One region of the Luteibacter sp. 621 genome, then DNA from elsewhere that is predicted to be linked to it. Evidence: riboswitches for the same ligand, from Rfam matches in the RefSeq annotation. Region 1 holds a riboswitch; each other region holds the start of a gene.
What was found. Region 1 has a riboswitch for cobalamin ahead of ABIE56_RS13745 (TonB-dependent receptor domain-containing protein). Riboswitches for the same ligand answer to the same signal wherever they lie in the genome.
Positions count from the first base shown of each region.

Region 1 (4,546 bases):
GCCGAACGGCACGACCTGGGCGGGCGGACGTTGCTGCCGGGCTTCATCGATTGCCAGGTAAACGGTGGTGGCGGCGTGCTGTTCAACGACGCGCCGACCGTCGATACGATCCGCGCGATCGGCGAGGCGCACGCGAAGTACGGCACGACAGGCTTCCTGCCCACGCTGATCAGCGACGATGCCGAAGTGATGTCGCGCGCCATCGATGCCGTGAACGAAGCGGTGGAGCAGGGCGTACCCGGCGTGCTCGGCGTGCACCTGGAAGGCCCGTTCATCGCGCCGGAACGCAAGGGCGTGCACGATCCGGCCAAATTCCGTATCGCCGGCGCGGATGACATCGCCATGGTGGCGCGCCGCCACGGTGGCGTGACCTTGCTCACCCTGGCGCCAGAGCGCGCCAGCGATGACGTGCTGAAGCAGCTGGTCGATAACGGCGTGATCGTCTGCGCGGGCCATACCGCCGCCGACTACGAGACGACGCGCAACGCGCTGGCCATGGGCGTGCGCGGCTTCACTCATCTCTTCAATGCGATGACGCCGTTCACCAGCCGCGAGCCGGGCGTGGTCGGCGCCGCGCTGGAAGATCACGCGAGCTGGTGTGGCCTGATCGTGGATGGCCACCACGTGCATCCGGCATCGCTGCGCGTCGCGATCGCGGCGAAGACGCGCGAGAAGATGATGCTGGTGACCGATGCGATGCCGCCGGTGGGTTCGGATAACCCGAATTTCGTGCTGAAGGGCGAGACGATCACGGCGAAGGATGGTGTCTGCCAGACGGCCGATGGCACGCTGGCCGGCTCGGCGCTGGATATGGCCTCGGCGGTGCGCAATACGATCAATATGGTGGGCGTGCCTTACGATGAGGCGGCGCGCATGGCATCGACGTACCCGGCGGCGTTCCTGGGCCTGGGTGCGACGCACGGCCACATCGCCGCGGGCTTCCGCGCGGATTTCGTGGTGCTGGACGATACCCACCACGTGGTCGAAACCTGGATCGGCGGCCAGCGCGTCTACACCGCCTGATCAGGCTCGCCTTCGGCTTTGCGCTCTTCCTGTAGGAGCGCGCTTGCGCGCGATGCCTCACGAAGCAGCGATGCGGAAACGCCATCGTGTGCTTCCGCACGTCGCTCACTGCGCGCTGGCAATCACCGTCGCCGGCACGCTACCCGCGCCACTCGTCACGATCGCACCCATGGTCAGCACGCACGTCAGCACGGCGGCGACGAAGAAGGTCTTCAGCAGGAAGGTTTCGGTTTTCATGGTCGGTCTCCTTGGTTTAGGTCGATGGGGCGTCGAGGCCCCTTGTCTTGGAGAGTGCATGCGCCGTGCCAACGTGCGCGGTGCTTAACGAAGGGCGCTGCGAGGCCGTGTCCCGTGGTCTGCGCGTTGATCATCGGCGCGTCCGCGGACGGTGGCCTGTCCGCAAACCAGTGTCCGGACGCATGGTTCAATGGGGGGTGTCCGGCATCGCCGCTTCGTGAGGTGATCGCGCGCGAGCGCGCTCCTACAGGGGTGACCGCACCGATATGGTGGCTTGTGGCGCATGAAACGGGGCGTTTGGACTCGGCGGTGGGCAGGCCCCTGGGGCCGACATGAGCGGAGGGCCGCCGGGCGATTCGCTTATCGCGATGAGGCTGCCTACGGCCCGGTCCGAAGGTCCGCGACTGGCGGCCCCAGGGGCCTGCCCACCACCGACCCCGACGACCCCCAGCCTAAGGCGGCGCAAGCCGCTCAACGCATGCATTCGCCGAGGCGAATGAACTGATTCCCTCCGATCCCGCCCAATCACCGCTAGAATGCCCCCGTTCGGGTGTCCACCCGCCTCCATGGCGGTAAGGATGAAACGGGAAGCCGGTGCGCCGCTGAAGCGGCAAGGCCGGCACTGCCCCCGCAACGGTAAGCCCCAGGGGAACACCCCCGTTCTGTCCGGCCTTGGCCACTGCTCCGAACGGGGTGGGAAGGCGCCGGAAGAATCCGCGAGCGCGGCAAGGGCGAGTCCGGAGACCGGCCCGAAACACCCCCTGCGCCAGCCATGGCCGCGGGGGTGAACCTGTTTCGGACGATTCGCGGCGGGCGGATCCGGACAGCCTCCGGGCCCCGCTGCCCGTGCGCCGTTCGCTCCTCCCCCGTGGCCGTCCCGGTTTAAAGACTTGCCGCCCTGCGGCACGAGGACGCTCCACACATGAAGAAGACCCTGCTCGCGACAGCCCTGCTGTCGTCCATCGCCATCGCGCATGCCGCCGACGCCCCGGAAACGCTGCCCTCGGTCGTCGTCACCGCCAACCGCGCGCCCACCCCGCTGGACGAGGTGCTCGCCCCGGTCACCGTGATCACCCGCGACGATATCGAGCGCCTGCAGCCCACCAGCGTGCAGGACCTGCTCACCGGCCTGCCCGGCGTGGTCATGGCCAACACCGGCGGCCTCGGCCAGCAGACCTCGATGTTCATGCGCGGCACCAACTCGGCCCATACGCTGGTGCTGATCGATGGCGTGCGCGTCGGCACCGTGGGTGCCGGCCTGCCGGCCTACGAGCAGCTCCCCGTGGAGCAGATCGACCACATCGAAGTCGTGCGTGGCCCGCGCTCCACCCTGTACGGCTCGGACGCCATCGGTGGCGTCATCCAGATCTTCACCCGCCACGGCCAGGCCGGCGAAGCGCCGACCCCGTCGGTCTCGGTGACCGGTGGCAGCCATGGCTACACCGCCGGCCAGGTCGGCGTTTCCGGTGGCACCACGCACGGCTGGTACAACGCCAGCCTGGGCGGCCAGTACACCGCGGGCATCAACGCCTGCCGCATCGGCGCCGCCGACGCTGGCAAGGGTTGTTTCACCGATGAGCCGGATCACGATGCCTACCGCACCTACAACGGCGCGCTCTCGGGCGGCTACCGCTGGGATGACGGCACCGAGCTCACCGGCAGCTGGCTGCGCAGCAAGGGCACCATCGAATATGACGGTGATTTCCAGAACCTGACCCGCCGTTCGCAGCAGGTCGCTGGCGGCAAGCTCAGCTTCGACGCCATGGCCGACTGGCGCATGTCGGTAAGCCTGGGCCAGAACCAGGACCGCGCGGACAACTACCTCAACGGTTCGGAAAAGACCTGGTACGACGCAGACTTCAATCCGCACGTGGGCGCCGATAAGCTGCGCATGGGTTACCTGTACTCCAAGCGCAACCAGGCCGCCTGGCAGAACGATTTCACCCTGGCGCCGGGCCAGACCCTGAGCGCGGGCGTGGATTACCAGCAGGAGAAGCTGGATAGCGATACGGATTATCTCAAGACCACCCGCAACAACACCGGCGTGTTCGCCCTGTACCAGGGCGTGTTCGGGCCGCACGAGATCCAGCTCTCCGCGCGCCACGACCACAACAACCAGTTCGGCAACCACAACACCGGCTCGGCGGCGTACGGCTTCCGCTTCGATAACGGCATGCGCATCACCGCGTCGTACGGCACGGCGTTCCATGCGCCGACCTTCAACGACGAGTACTACCCCTACGGTGCGCCCGTCTCGCTGAAGCCGGAGAAGTCGCGCACGGCCGAGATCGGCCTGAGCGGCGGCCCGGGCATCTGGAACTGGGCGGTGAACGCCTACCAGACCAAGGTGGATGACCTGATCGGCTACGACGCCAACTTCCTGCCGATCAACGTGAGCCAGGCGCGCATCCGCGGGCTGGAAGGCCAGCTGGGCGCCGATGTGGATGGCTGGCACGTGCGTACCTACCTGACGCTGCAGCAGCCGCTGAACCGCGATAGCGGCCCGCAGGAAGACAACCTGCTGGCCCGCCGCCCGCGCCGCACCGGCCGCGTGGACCTGGACAAGGACCTGGGCGCATTCACGCTGGGCGGCTCGGTGTACGCCGCGGGTTACAGCTACGACGATGCGGCCAACACCACCCGCCTTGGCGGCTACACCACCGCTGACCTGCGCGCCACCTGGCACGTGGACAACGCCTGGAGCGTGCAGGGTCGCGTGGCCAATGTGGCGGACAAGCGCTATGAGACGGCGGCGTACTACAACCAGCTGGGCCGCACCTACTACGTGACGGTGCGCTTCGCGCCCGTCCCGTAAGCGGTAACGCACACCGGGCCATCCGCGAATGGCCCCACCCCCTGTAGGAGCGGGGGGGGGGGGGGGGGGGGGGGGGGGGGGCGCCCCCCCCCCCCCCCCCCCCCCCCCCCCCGCTCCTACAGCAAGGCGGTCATCCATCGGGGGATAGCTGCTTAAACAGCCTTCCCCTGCCTTTCGGCAGGGGGCTGACGGACGGCACAGGCGACGGATGGCACCGTAACGGCATAAAGTGCGCGGCGCGGGACTTTCCCGCTGTCACAGGATGTGTCGTGAATTTCTTTGCTCCTTTCATTCGCCGGCCCCGGGGAACGTCGCTGCTCGCGGCGGGCCTCACGCTGGCCGGCATACTGGCCTACATGCTGCTGGGCGTGGCCGCGCTGCCCTCGATCGAGGTGCCGGCGGTATTCATCCAGGCGCAGATGCCGGGCGCCAATGCGCAGACGATGGCGAACACCATCATCGCGCCGCTGG
Region 1 is NZ_JBNDKI010000012.1:7,103-11,648, forward strand. Features, by position in the region: gene nagA (N-acetylglucosamine-6-phosphate deacetylase) at 1-1,023, shown strand, start outside; gene ABIE56_RS13740 (hypothetical protein) at 1,129-1,260, opposite strand; cobalamin riboswitch at 1,792-2,027, shown strand; gene ABIE56_RS13745 (TonB-dependent receptor domain-containing protein) at 2,183-4,075, shown strand; gene ABIE56_RS13750 (efflux RND transporter permease subunit) at 4,345-4,546, shown strand, end outside.

Region 2 (4,546 bases), on a different contig from region 1:
AAGGGGCCCCACTGCATGAAGCGCGCGACGTATTCCGTCATGTGCGGTTTCGTGTAACGACCGCCCAGCCAGTAAAACGCACCATTGGACACGGCGTAGCTCAGCGTGGCGCATACCACGATCCCGAGGAACACCAGGCCATGCGAACGCAGTGAACCATCAAAGCGCGGCGCGATCAGGCGGCCGCCGTACCAGAGCACGGCGTACGCGAGCGGCAGGAAGGAGTACGCCACGGTAATGCAGAAGTCGCTCACGCCCGCGTAGCTCACCGAATACCAGTCCACCAGTACGGCCAGCACCACGAAGCCGATGAAGGCCAGGTGCTTGCGCAGGTAGATGCCACCCAGGAAAAACAACGCCATGGATGCATCAGGCAGATGCAGCATGTCACCAAAATGATGGAAACGGGTGCCGATCATCACCAGCGCGAAGAGCGCGGCGAGGGCGGCGAACGCAGGACGGGAAAGCGGCTTCATCGTGGTTTCCTCCGGGACGGATCAGGAACGCGGCTGGTAACGGAACGTCAGCATCCAGTTGCGGCCGGGCTGGTTGAAATAACGCGCGGTCTCGTAATGGCGGTCGAAAATGTTCTTCGCCGACAGCTCCACGTTCCATGCGGTATCGATCGCATAGGCCATGCGCAGGTCGGTCAGTGCGTAGCCACCCAGGCGATGCAGGTTGGCCGTATCGTCATAGCGGTAGCCCGAAGCGAAAACGCTGGCACCGACGCTGAAGGCGCCGAAGCTGCGATCCAGGTCGACATTGGCGGTGCGGCGCGCGCGGCGTGGCAACAGGTTCCCATGGGTGGCATCGTCGCTGTCGTCTTCCGGCGAGAGCCACGTAGCATTGCCGCCCAGGCGCCAGTCTCCGAGCCTGGTATCGGCCGCCAGTTCCACGCCACGAATGCGCGAACGATCGATGTTGTTGGCGCCGCCGTACGGGAACAGTGGGCCGGTCAGGCTCGAATCGAACACGATCAGGTGATCGATGCGGTTCTGGAACGCATTCACCGACCAGTTGCCCCAACCCGGCGTGCCGCGCAGGCCCAGTTCCCAGTTACGCGAGGTTTCCGGCTTCAGGTCCGGGTTGCCGTAGTCGGGGTAGTACAGGTCGTTGAAGGTCGGCGCCTTGAATGCGGTGCCGTAGCTCGCGGTCACGCGAAGATCCTTCGTCAACGCGTAGCCGTACTGCAGGCTGCCCGTGGTCTTGCCACCGAACTGGCTGTTCTCGTCGCGGCGCACGCTACCCTGGATGGAGTTGTCGCCGAATTCCTGCTGCCACTGGGCGAACAGCGCGTGGTTACGGCGTGCATCCACGAAGTAATCCGTGCTGCCGACCACGCGATCGCGCTGCCAGTCGAAACCCAGTGTCGTGAGGCCCCAGGCGCCACCGACCTTGCCCAGGTCCGCCTGCAGCGAGGCCAGGTCACGGTGCGTATTGAACGTATCGGCGTAGACGCCGTTCTCGTAGTCCGTCGACAGATCGAGGCTGCGACCGACGTTCAGCGTCACCAGTGCGTCCTGCGCCGGACGGTAGCGAAGACGGCCGCCCACGGTCTGCGTCGCCGATTCGGCGTAGTTGCTGCTGGTGCCGTCGTAATAGTTGTGGCCTTCGCTGCGGGTGGCGCTGGCATCGGCATCCCACTGCTCGTCAAAGCGCCAGCCGCCCTTCAACGAGAGCGCATTGTTGCGGTAACCATCATCATCCGGCTCGTAGGTGTAGCAACCGCCACCGCCCGGGCTGGGCTTGCCGCGGCACGCGTTGATGCCATGGGTCTGGTCGTGGCTGGCTTCCACCGAATACCAGCCATTCGCGCCGCGGCCCGCGAAGCCGGCCGATCCGCGCAATGTCGACCAACTGCCCACGCCCACGGAAAGGTTCGGCACGAACGCGCCCTGCGGGTGGCGGGTAAAGATCTGGATCACGCCGCCCAGCGCATCGGAGCCATACAGGCTCGAGTACGGGCCGCGCACGATCTCGATCCGCTCGATCTGGTCGACCGGGATGTCCTGGAATGCGGCGGTACCGGAGGTCGCCGAACCGATCTTCACGCCATCGACGAGCACCAGCACGTGGTCGGATTCGGTGCCACGCATGAATACCGACGTGGCCTTGCCCGGGCCGCCGTTGTTGGCGATGGATACGCCCGGCGTGGTGCGCAGCAGATCGGCAAGCGAGCGCGGCTGCAGGCGTTCGATATCGGCGCGATCGATCACCGTGGATGCCGAGAGCACCTGGTTCAGGGTCTGCTCGGTGCGGCTGGCGGTGACGACGACCTTGTCCAGGTCGGTGGAGGGTGCGTCGTCGGCGTGGGCGACGACGGGAGCGGTCATCGCAAGAGCGATGGCCAGGGCGAGGCGGGACGAATGGAGCGACACGTTGTAGTTCCCTGCAGACCGCGCCTACCCGCGCGGTATTGGATGCGAGGGACGGACGTGGGCAAGGTGCAAGCGACGGCGAACGGAGTCGGGCCACCCGCGACCAGGGCCCTCCGCCTGTCCGGTGATACCACGTGGGCCGGTCTCCGGGCTCGCGAGCGCAGGGGTTACCTGCAAGGGCTGGCGCCTTCCCATGCCGCGAACGGCACAGTGGCTTCTGCCAGCCCCTTCAACTCGCCTACCGTTGCGGGGGCAGCTCCGGAATGGCGCAGGCACGCGGCCTGCGGGTCACCGGATTCCCGTTTCAATCCGCGGCGCTGGCGCCTTGGATCACCCTGGGTCCGCGTAGTGTAGCGGAACGGCGCTCGCGCCAACGCAAACATGGCCGTTCCACGCCGTAGTGCAGGGTTGCGCCCACGGCGAGCACCACCAGGGCGAAGGCGATGAAGCGCCACGCCGGATGGCCGTCCAGCCGCCCGTCCAGCAGGGCCACGGTGAGCATGAAGGCGCCCTTATGGCTGAGGTACAGGCTGTACGAGGCACGCGCCAGCCAACCCGCGCCAGGGATGCGCCACCGGGCCAGCCACGTACTGCCCGTTGCCATCCCGACGAAGCCGGCCATCGCAAGGGCCACGAGCGGGTAGCCGACTGCGTTCTGCCAGAAGCCGAGCCGGCTGCCGTCGAAGAACGCGATGCAGCCGGTGAGCAGCAGGGCCGATGCGCCCAGCAGCGCCGCACCCCGGCGCTGCCCCCAGGCAAGCCATGTCGGGCGAAACACCGCGCATGCCGCCACGGCCACGCCCGCAAGCAGGCCATCGAGGCGTGAATACGTGGGGTAGTACAGGTAACGCAGGTACATCGGCCCGATGGGGTCGCCGGCGAGGTCGAGCGGCCCCAGGTGCACCTGCCAGAGCCACGCACGCAGCGCGATGCCACCCACCACCACCGCTGCGCAGAGGAGGATGAAGCGCGTCGCCGTCAGCCGGCCGGCCAGGACGATCGCCAGCAGCGGAAACACCAGGTAGAAGTGCTCCTCCACGCACAGCGACCACACATGGGAGAAGGCATATCGCTGCGGCGCGTCGAAGAAAAGGTTGAACGTGAAGGTGGCGAACTGCCATGCAGGTTGCATCAGCGGGGTTTCACGCCACAGCGGCCACGCGAGGTACAGGCCCAGCACCACGGCATACGCAGGCAGGATGCGAAAAGCGCGCCGTGCATAGAACGCCTGCATGTCCAGCCGTCCCGTATCACGCAGGGCGATAAACGCCTGCGAACCGATCAGGTAACCGCTGAGCACGAAGAACAGGTCTACCCCCATCCAGCCGGAACGCTCGAGGACGCCAAAGTTTTCGCCCAGGCCGCCGATAAGGTAGCTGTGGAACAGCATCACCCACACGATGGCGATGGCGCGCAGGGTGTCCAGTCCGGGCAGGCGTGTCATGGGGTCAGTCCGTGGGGCGTGCTGCGAGAGTGGGGAGCGCATGCGGCGGCCTTCGGGCCGATCCGTGGCGTTTTGGGGGCGGTGCGCCAGGCCGGTGGGTCATCACGCCGGGCCGTGGGCAGCACGCTATGATCGTTTGCGCCAGGCAGACCGGGGGGCTTGCCGGCGCTAATGTGGGGATGCCATGCCAATCGGGATCATGTCTTCCGTGCCTTGCGGCGCGCGCTGTTAAGCGCGCGCCCTCGCACGGACGTGTCGTTGCGTTATTTCCGCCGGTGGCTACCGGCGGTCGCCCTTGCCACGCTGGCGTTGTACGCCGGTGACGGACGCGCTCAGCTGCGCGCTGGCGAAAACCCCGAAGCGACACTCACGGTGGCCGACGCCACCAAGACCTCCGACCACCCGGCATTCGTGGCCACGCTGCTACGCCTTGCGCCCTCGCGGCAGCAGATGCCAGCGGCTGCCCAAATGCACCTGGCCTACCTGGAGGCATGGCAACTCGCGTACGCAGGTGACCACGCGCACGCCACGCCCGCGCTCGAGCGCATTGCGGATGGGGCGCCCGACGGGGTCCTGCGCCTGCGCGCCACGGCGACACTGGTCAATATCCTCGGCGTCGGCCGCCACTACCAGGATGCCTTCGTCCGCCTGGATGCCATGGTGGCCGCACTACCAGGTGTAGAGGACACGCACGCCCGTTACCAGGCGCTGGCCGAGGCGGCGC
Region 2 is NZ_JBNDKI010000019.1:91,915-96,460, forward strand. Features, by position in the region: gene ABIE56_RS18020 (hypothetical protein) at 1-476, opposite strand, end outside; gene btuB (TonB-dependent vitamin B12 receptor) at 498-2,378, opposite strand; cobalamin riboswitch at 2,499-2,731, opposite strand; partial or broken gene ABIE56_RS18030 (acyltransferase family protein) at 2,728-3,822, opposite strand; gene ABIE56_RS18035 (diguanylate cyclase) at 4,081-4,546, shown strand, end outside.
Region 2: it holds a riboswitch for cobalamin, as region 1 does, so the genes downstream of both, btuB (TonB-dependent vitamin B12 receptor) here and ABIE56_RS13745 (TonB-dependent receptor domain-containing protein) in region 1, are expected to answer to the same signal.

Region 3 (4,546 bases), on a different contig from region 1:
GCGACAAGGATGGTTTCATTGCCGCCACGTACGCCGCCCTCGTCCGTCCCGACCGGCCGGTCTTCGCCCTGCATGGAACGCGGCAGGTAAATCTTTACCGTCGTGCCGTGTCCCGGCTCGCTGTAGATCTTCACATGGCCGCCAGACTGTTTGACGAAGCCGTAAACCATCGACAGGCCCAGGCCGGTGCCCTGGCCCTCCGGCTTGGTGGTGAAGAACGGCTCGAACACCTGCGCCAGCACATCCGGTGCAATGCCCGTGCCGGTGTCGGTGACCGCCAACATGACGTACTGGCCCGGTTTCAGATCGCCGTGGGCCCGGGCGTAGGCCTCGTCGAGCAACGTGTTGCCTGCCTCGATCGTGAGCCTGCCCTGCCCACCCATCGCGTCGCGCGCATTGATGGCCAGGTTAAGCAGCGCGTTCTCGACATTGCCCACGTCCACCTGGGTGTTCCAGAGCCCACCAGCGATCACCGTCTCCACTTCGATCGCCTCACCGAGCGACCGGCGCAACAGGTCATCCATCTCGCGGACGAACCGGCCGATGTTCACCACTTTGGGGGCCAGCGGCTGGCGCCGGCCGAATGCCAGGAGCTGTGCGGCCAGGCGCGAGCCGCGGTCCACGCCGGCCATGGCGTTCGCCACGCGGCGCTCGGCACGTGCATTGCCGGCGACATCGGTGGCAAGCAGCTGCAGGTTGCCGCTGATCACCTGCAGCAGGTTATTGAAGTCGTGCGCCACGCCACCGGTGAGCTTCCCGATCGCGTCCATCTTCTGTGCCTGGCGCAGCTGGTCCTGGGTGATGTCGGCCGAGCCGTCACCACCCGGCCCCATCCAGGCCTGGTCGGCATTGCCAGGGCGGAACGTGGCGAGGATGACCGCCTCACCCACCGCCGGGCTGCTCCAGGTTTCCAGTGACACGCGCCACGGCAGGTTGTCGGACGCAGCAACCTCAAGGTCACGAATGCCGCGCGCACCGATCGCCGCAAGCACGGCCTCGATGGCTTCGCGGCCCGCCGGGCTCCAGAACGCGAGGAACGAGTGCCCGCGCAGGCGTTCGCGCGCCCACGCATTTGCGTGCAGCATCGTTCCCGAGGGCGAAAGCGCCACCAGGCCAAAGGGCACCGCATCAAGCGATTGGTTGAGCAGTGCGTGGTCTTGCAGCGTGAACGTCGATGGCATCGAACCGCGTGGTCCTTAGGATGGTGGCTTGGAACGGGCCCGAATCTTAGCCTCGGGCCGCAATCGCTTATGTGTAGACGCTCTTCACATGCCAGGACAGGTATTGATCAAGGCGTGATCAGGGGCTTCGCCAGCGCATTCACGCAACCCATTGAGCAGGAAGCGCATTGGAAAAAATACCCTATATCTTGTGTTGACCTGCCCTGGTCCCAGCTATATCGTGTGTCCCGTTGGTGTCCGAGGCGGCGCGACTGCCCGTCGGACTTAAAAGGGAATCCGGTGTAAATCCGGAACTGCCCCGCAGCGGTAAGTGGAAACGACCCCGTTCAAAGCACTGGCCCTTCGGGGGCTGGGAAGCGACGGGTAGGCAGGGCGGCATGCCGCCCTACGTCCACGAAGTCCGAAGACCTGCCAGCAGCCATGCCCGAAGGGCATGGTTCGTGGTGACGGCTTCCGCGGGGAGGCACGTCGCGGACCGAAGCCCCACGCGCGGCTTCGTCCCCGGCTTTCCCGTCCTTGCCTACCCACATCAAGCCCCGTCCGAGGGAACGGGAGTCTGGACCAGGCCCTGGGGCACGCCAAGCATGACGACGATGGATTCCGCAGCGCGCGAGCGCACCGAGACGGCCGATGCGGCCGCCACCCCCACTACCAGCACCGACAAGGCCCCCGCAGCGGGCTACCGCCAGGACGCCCCACCGGCGTTCGCCCTTACCCCGCCACACAACCCCGGCCAGATGCGCGTGACGAAGCGCAACGGTGGCCAGGAAACCGTGGATGTGAACAAGATCGTGCGCGCGGTGACGCGCAGCGCCGATGGCCTGTTCGCGGTCGATCCCATGCGCGTGGCGCTGAAGACGATCGGCGGCCTGTACGACGGCGCCACCACCCAGGAGCTCGACCAGCTTTCCATCCGCACCTCCGCGGCGCTCACCGCCGAGGAGCCGGAATACGGCCAGCTCGCCGCGCGCCTGCTCTCCGCCTTCATCGACAAGGAAGTGAGCGGCCAGGAGATCCAGTCGTTCTCGCAATCGATCAACATCGGCGGTGAGCTTGGCATCCTCAACGAGCGCCTGCGCGCGTTCGTGACCGCCAACGCACGCAAGCTCAACGATGCGATCGACCTGAACGCCTCGCGCCGCTTCGAATACTTCGGCCTGCGCACGGTGTACGACCGTTACCTGCTGCGCCACCCGACCAAGCGCCACGTCATCGAGACCCCGCAGTATTTCTTCATGCGCATCGCCTGCGCACTCGGCGGCAACGATGTGGCCGAGACGCTGGAGCTGTACCGCATGCTCTCGTCGCTCGAGTACCTGGCCAGCTCGCCCACGCTGTTCAACGCCGGCACGGCGCACGAGCAGCTGTCGTCGTGCTTCCTGCTCGATTCGCCGCAGGATGACCTGGCATCGATCTATTCGAAGTATGGCGACGTGGCCCAGCTCTCGAAGTTCGCTGGTGGTATTGGCCTGGCCTACTCGCGCATCCGTTCGCGCGGCTCGCTCATCCGCGGCACCAACGGCCACTCCAACGGCCTGGTGCCCTGGCTGAAGACCCTCGATGCCTCGGTCGCCGCGGTGAACCAGGGTGGCAAACGCAAGGGCGCCGCCTGCGTGTACCTGGAAAGCTGGCACGCGGATATCGAGGAATTCCTCGAATTGCGCGAAAACACCGGTGACGACGCCCGCCGCACCCATAACCTGAACTTGGCCAACTGGGTGCCCGACCTGTTCATGCGCCGCGTCGAGACCGATGGCGACTGGTCGCTGTTCGATCCAAAGATCGTGCCGCACTTCGTCGATACCTGGGGCGCCACGTTCGAGGCCGCGTACGAAAAGGCCGAGGCCGAGGGCCTGGCCAGCAAGCAGGTGAAGGCGCGCGAGCTATACGCCCGCATGCTGCGTTCGCTGGCGCAGACCGGCAACGGCTGGATGACCTTCAAGGATCGCTCCAACGCCACCAGCAACCAGACGGCAAAGCCCGAGAACGTCATCCACCTCTCGAACCTGTGCACCGAGATTCTCGAGGTGACCAACGAGGGCGAGACCGCGGTGTGCAACCTGGGTTCGGTGAACCTCGCCCGCCACGTCGTGGATGGTGCGTTTGATTTCGAGAAGCTGGCCAGCACCGTGCGCACCGCCGTGCGCCAGCTCAACCGCGTGATCGACCTGAATTTCTACCCGATCGATACCGCGCGCACCGCGAACATGAAGTGGCGCCCGGTGGGCCTGGGCGTGATGGGCCTGCAGGATGTGTTCTTCAAGCTGCGCCTGCGCTTTGATTCGGATGAAGCCCGCGAGCTGTCCACGCGCATCTCGGAAGAGATCTACTTCCACGCGCTGTCGCAGTCCAACGAGATCGCCGAGCGCGACGGTGCCCACCCGGGCTTCGACGAGAGCCGCGCCGCCAACGGCGAGCTCCAGTTCGATTACTGGCCCGCCGCTACGCCGAACGGCAAGGATGGCCGTTGGGCCGAGCTGCGCGAGAAGGTGAAGACGCACGGCCTGCGCAACTCGCTGCTCATCGCCATCGCGCCGACCGCCACCATCGCGTCCATCGCCGGTTGCTACGAGTGCATCGAGCCGCAGGTCTCCAACCTGTTCAAGCGCGAAACGCTCTCGGGCGATTTCCTGGTGGTGAACCGCCACCTGGTCGAAGAGCTGAAGACGCTGGGCCTGTGGACCGCCGATATCCGCGACCAGATCAAGCTGGCCGAAGGTTCGGTGCAAGGTATCAACGTCATCCCGGCCGAGTTGCGCGCGATCTACCGCACCGTATGGGAGCTGCCGCAGAAGGCCCTGATCGACCTGGCCGCCGCCCGCGGTGCCTATATCGACCAGAGCCAGTCGCTGAACCTGTTCATGGAAAACCCGAACATCGGCCAGCTCTCGTCCATGTACATGTACGCGTGGAAGTCCGGCGTCAAGACCACCTACTACCTGCGCTCGCGCCCCGCTACCCGCATTGCGAAGACGACGGTGAGCGCCGCTGCTGCCGCACCGGTCGCGCCGGTGGTGAACACGCAGGAACAGGCCGAAGCCGCGGTGTTCTGCTCGCTCGAGAACCCCGAGTATTGCGAAGCCTGCCAGTAACACACCACCTGGCGCCGCGCGCTCACGCGCTGGCGCTTGCCCTGTAGGAGCGCGCTTGCGCGCGATGGGGGATTGCCGCGAGCGCCCATCGCGCGCAAGCGCGCTCCTACAGTCGATCACCGAATAACAAGAGGCACCTTATGTCCGCTCATCCCATCACCCGTGACGCGCACCTGCTCGATCCGGGCTTCGAACTGACGCTGCGCCCCATGCGTTACCCGAAGTTCTACGAGATGTACCGCGCAGCCATCCGCAATACGTGGACGGTGGAAG
Region 3 is NZ_JBNDKI010000023.1:41,883-46,428, forward strand. Features, by position in the region: gene ABIE56_RS19545 (response regulator) at 1-1,181, opposite strand, end outside; cobalamin riboswitch at 1,396-1,611, shown strand; gene ABIE56_RS19550 (ribonucleoside-diphosphate reductase subunit alpha) at 1,766-4,273, shown strand; gene ABIE56_RS19555 (ribonucleotide-diphosphate reductase subunit beta) at 4,414-4,546, shown strand, end outside.
Region 3: it holds a riboswitch for cobalamin, as region 1 does, so the genes downstream of both, ABIE56_RS19550 (ribonucleoside-diphosphate reductase subunit alpha) here and ABIE56_RS13745 (TonB-dependent receptor domain-containing protein) in region 1, are expected to answer to the same signal.

Region 4 (4,546 bases), on a different contig from region 1:
GTACGCCCCGGGGGTGACGATTGCATGGACATTCAGGCCCGGGCCCCGGGCGGCCGCTGTGGGAGCGCGCTTGCGCGCGATGGGTGCTTGCCGCCAGCCCGAATCGCGCGCTAGCGCGCTCCTACAAGGGCTTGGGGCAGCCGAACCGCCCCAGCCCGGCGGGCTTGGCTTCAGGCGGGCAGGCGTTCCCGGGCCGCCCTTGCCACGGCCACCATGCCTTTCAGGGCGTCGCCCACCTCCTTCCAGTCCCGGGTTTTCAGCCCGCAATCGGGGTTGATCCAGAGCTGCTCGGGTTCGAGGACCTGCAGGGCCCGGGCCACCAGGTCAGCCATTTCCGCCTCGGCGGGTACCCGTGGGGAGTGGATGTCATACACGCCGGGGCCGATGCCGTTGGGGTAGCGGAACCGGGTGAAGGCCTCCAGCAGCTCCATTCGCGAGCGGCTGGTCTCGATCGAGATGACGTCGGCGTCCATGGCGGCGACGGCCTCGATGATGTCGTTGAACTCCGAGTAGCACATGTGGGTGTGCACCTGGGTGCTATCGCTGGTGCCCCCGGCGGTGATCCGGAACGCCTCCACGGCCCAGGCCAGGTAGGCCTGCCAGTCGGCGCGGCGTAGCGGCAGGCCCTCGCGCAAGGCGGGCTCATCGATCTGCACGATGCCGATGCCAGCGCGCTCCAGGTCGTGCACTTCATCGCGCAGGGCAAGCGCGATCTGCCGGCACACGTCGGCGCGGGGCACGTCGTCGCGTACGAACGACCACTGCAGCATGGTTACCGGGCCGGTGAGCATGCCCTTCATCGGGCGCTCGGTGAGCGATTGCGCGAAGCTGGACCACGCCACGGTCATCGGCACGGGGCGAGCCACGTCACCGTAAATGATGGGCGGCTTCACGCAGCGCGACCCGTAGCTCTGCACCCAGCCGTACTTCGTGAAGGCGTAACCCGAGAGCTGCTCACCGAAGTACTCAACCATGTCATTGCGCTCGGGTTCGCCATGCACGAGCACATCCAGGCCGGCTTCCTCCTGGAAGCTCACCGCGCGACGTACTTCATCGCGCAGGCGTTCGTCGTACGCCGCGGCATCGAGCCTGCCCGAGCGGAACGCGGCGCGTGCCGTGCGCAGGTCATCGGTTTGCGGGAATGAACCGATTGTCGTGGTGGGTAGCGCCGGCAGCCCAAAGCGTTCGCGTTGCACCGCGGCGCGGTGTGCGTAGCCCGAGCGGCGCTGGCTGAATTGCGGGGTGAGCCCGCGGACGCGGGCGCGCACGTCCGCGCGGACGACCTCGGGCGAGGTCAGGCGTTGTGCGACGATCTCGTGCTGGCGAGCCAGGGTCTGCACGGCCTTTGCGTCTCCCGAAACGGCGTTGGCGTACTGGCGCAGTTCGGTGATTTTTTGCCGTGCGAACGAAAGCCATTGCGCGACCTCACCCGGCAGCTGCTTCTCTTCGGCTGAGTCGATGGGCACATGCAGCAGTGAACACGAGGGCGCAATCCACAAGCGATCGCCGCCAACGCGCGTGCGCAGTGTCTCCAGGCGTGGAAGGAGGGTGGCCGGGTCGCTGAGCCAGACATTGCGGCCATCGACCAGGCCGGCGGAGAGCACGCGCCCGTCCGGAAGGGCGTCGAGTACGGCATCAAGCTGTGCCGGGGCTCGTGCGATATCAACGTGCAGCCCCGCCACCGGCAGCGAGGTGGCCAGGCCCAGGTTGGATTCAAGGCCACCGAAATACGTAGCCAGCAAGATCTTGGCGGGTGAGTGCGCGGCCAGTGCCTCGAACACGCGGCGGAACGCGTCGCGGGCGCCCACCTCCAGGTCGAGCACCAGCGCCGGTTCGTCGACCTGGATCCATTCCGCGCCCTCGGCGACCAATGCATCGACAAGGCCGAGCCACGCCGGGAGCAGCGCATCGAGTAGCCCAAGCGGATGGCTTCCATCCACGGTCTTGGAAAGAAGCAGGAAGGTCACGGGGCCGAGCAGCACGGGGCGGGCGGCGTGGCCTGCGGCAACCGCCTGCTGATACTCCGCCACCGCCTTTTCCGGCCGCGCATGGAATACCTGGCCCGCATGCAGTTCGGGCACGATGTAGTGGTAGTTGGTATCGAACCACTTGGTCATCTCGAGCGCGCGCAGGTCGTGCCCACCGCGCTGGTGGCCGCGTGCCATGGCGAAGTAACCCGCCAGCGCATCTGCATCGTGCAGGTTGCGATAGCGCGCCGGAATGGCATCGAGTGCCACCGCGGCATCGAGCACGTGGTCATAGAGCGAGAAATCGTTGACCGGAACGCTGTCGGCGCCCGCGTCACGGGCGAGTTGCCAGTGGCGCTGGCGCAGGGTGGCTGCGGTGTCGAGCAGTTCGGCAGACGTCGCATCTCCCTTCCAATAAGCCTCCAGCGCGCGCTTGAGTTCGCGGCGGCGGCCGATGCGGGGAAAACCGAGGTAGGTCACGTGCGGCATGGAAAGATTCCTCTTTGGATAAAAGAGGAGGGAAGGGCGGTGCACGCAGACGACCCTGCGCCACCGCGGCACACCGCGCTGGCAGGCTGGGCGTCATGCGGGCTGACCGTCGACCTTCGCCCCCGCGGGCGAACCGCCGGGCTGCCGTGGGGCGGCCCGTCAGGTCGGGCGGCGCGCACGCCCTCATGACAGGGCTGGCGCGCCGGCTGGCGGCAGGTCTTCGGGCTCAAGGATGTGGCATCCCCTAGGGGATACCGCCTTCGCCGTCGCTTCCCGGGCTTGAGGGCCCAGTGCCTGTGACGGACGTCGTCTCCATATACCGCTGCGGGGCAGCGCCGGATTTTCACCGGCTTCCCTCTTAGCTTTATCTCTCTATTCGAATACAAAGATAAAGACCGCTGGCGACGGCGAAATTAGCCGTCCGGACGGCCGAAGTCAAATGCGCGACGATGGAGCCCTGGTGCATGGCGGAGGAAGGCATGGCGGAACGGCACATCGTGTTCGCGACGGTGGGATCGCAGGGTGACCTGTTCCCCCTGCTCGCCGTGGGCCGTGAACTCGTCGCGCGCGGCCACCGGGTAACCGTTGGCGCGCATGCGATCCATCGTGATGCGGTGCGGGATGCCGGGCTGGAGTTCGTCATGGCCAGCGGCATCGCTGAGCCCGAAGACAAGGCGGCATTCGCGGCAAAGGCGTTCCATCCGTGGCGGGGGCCGCGCTTTGTCGTGCGTGACCTCGCCGCCGCCGATGTGGCGGCGAGTTACCACGCGCTAAAGACGTTCTGCATGGAAGCGGATGCGCTGGTGACCACCACCCTGGCGTTCGCCGGGCAGATCCTCGGCGAAACGCTGCCCGCCGCATGGTTCTCCGCGGTGTTGTCGCCGTCGGTCTTCCTGTCGCCGTTCGATCCGCCCGCGACGGGCATGGATACCCTTGATCGATGGCTGCGAGCATCGCCTCGCCGTTCGCGTTGGTTGACGCGCATCGTGGAGCGGCTGACCCATCCGTGGACCGCGCCGGTGCGCGCGTTCCGCCGTCATCTGGGCCTCGCACCGGTTGCGCCCACGGGCGATCCGTTCCATCGCGGCCAGCACGGGCGAGATGGCGTGCTCGCGATGTATTCACCGCTGCTGGGTGGCCTGCCACCCGATGCGCCCGCGCATACCGTGCTTACCGGCCAGGCTCGTTATCTTCCGTTCGATGATGTGCTGGACGGCGCCTTGCTACGCTGGCTTGATGGGGGGACCCCGCCCATCGTGTTTACCCTGGGCTCGGCGGCCGTTCACGCAAGCGAAGGGTTCTTGCGCGAGAGCGTTGCAGCCGCAAGGCGGCTCGGCCTTCGCGCCGTACTTCTCACGGGATCACCTGCGTTGCGCGAGCGCCTTGCGCTCAACGGTGGTGACGTTCTCGCCGTCGACTACGCACCGCATGGCGCGTTGTTCGCCCGCGCCTCCGTGGTCGTGCATCACGGTGGCGTCGGCACGACGCAGGAGGCCATGCGTGCGGGGCGGCCCTCGCTGATCGTGCCACACGGCTTCGATCAACCGGATAACGCAGCACGGGTGAAACGGCTGGGCGTGGGCGATGTATTGCCCGCCACGCGCTACCGCGCCGACCGCGCGGCAGCAAAGCTTGCCCGGCTGCTTGTTGATGTGCCGCTACGTGCGCGGGCCGAAGAAGTGGGCCGAAGCATGAAACAAGAGCAGGGCGCACGCATCGCCGCCGATGCTATCGAGGCAGCCATCGAAAAACGCGGTGTGTAGGAGCGGGGGGGGGGGGGGGGGGGGGGGGGGGCGCGCCCCCCCCCCCCCCCCCCCCCCGCCCCCCCCCCCCGCCCCGACAAAGGCAACGTTTACTCGAAGCCCGCGACCGGATGCGGACCGTATGCCGCCTCCAGCTTCTTCATCTCTTCGTCGCTAAGCTTCAGGTCGATCGCCGCCACCGCGTCATCAAGATGGTGCGGCTTCGAGGCACCCACGATCGGTGCGGTGATACCCGGCCGCTGCGCCACCCATGCCAGCGCGACTTGCGCACGCGGCACGCCACGTTCCTCCGCCACGTCCTTCACCGCAGCCACGATGGCCTTGTCG
Region 4 is NZ_JBNDKI010000002.1:65,688-70,233, reverse strand. Features, by position in the region: gene metE (5-methyltetrahydropteroyltriglutamate--homocysteine S-methyltransferase) at 171-2,456, opposite strand; cobalamin riboswitch at 2,650-2,871, opposite strand; gene ABIE56_RS02540 (glycosyltransferase) at 2,921-4,219, shown strand; gene ABIE56_RS02535 (aldo/keto reductase) at 4,309-4,546, opposite strand, start outside.
Region 4: it holds a riboswitch for cobalamin, as region 1 does, so the genes downstream of both, metE (5-methyltetrahydropteroyltriglutamate--homocysteine S-methyltransferase) here and ABIE56_RS13745 (TonB-dependent receptor domain-containing protein) in region 1, are expected to answer to the same signal.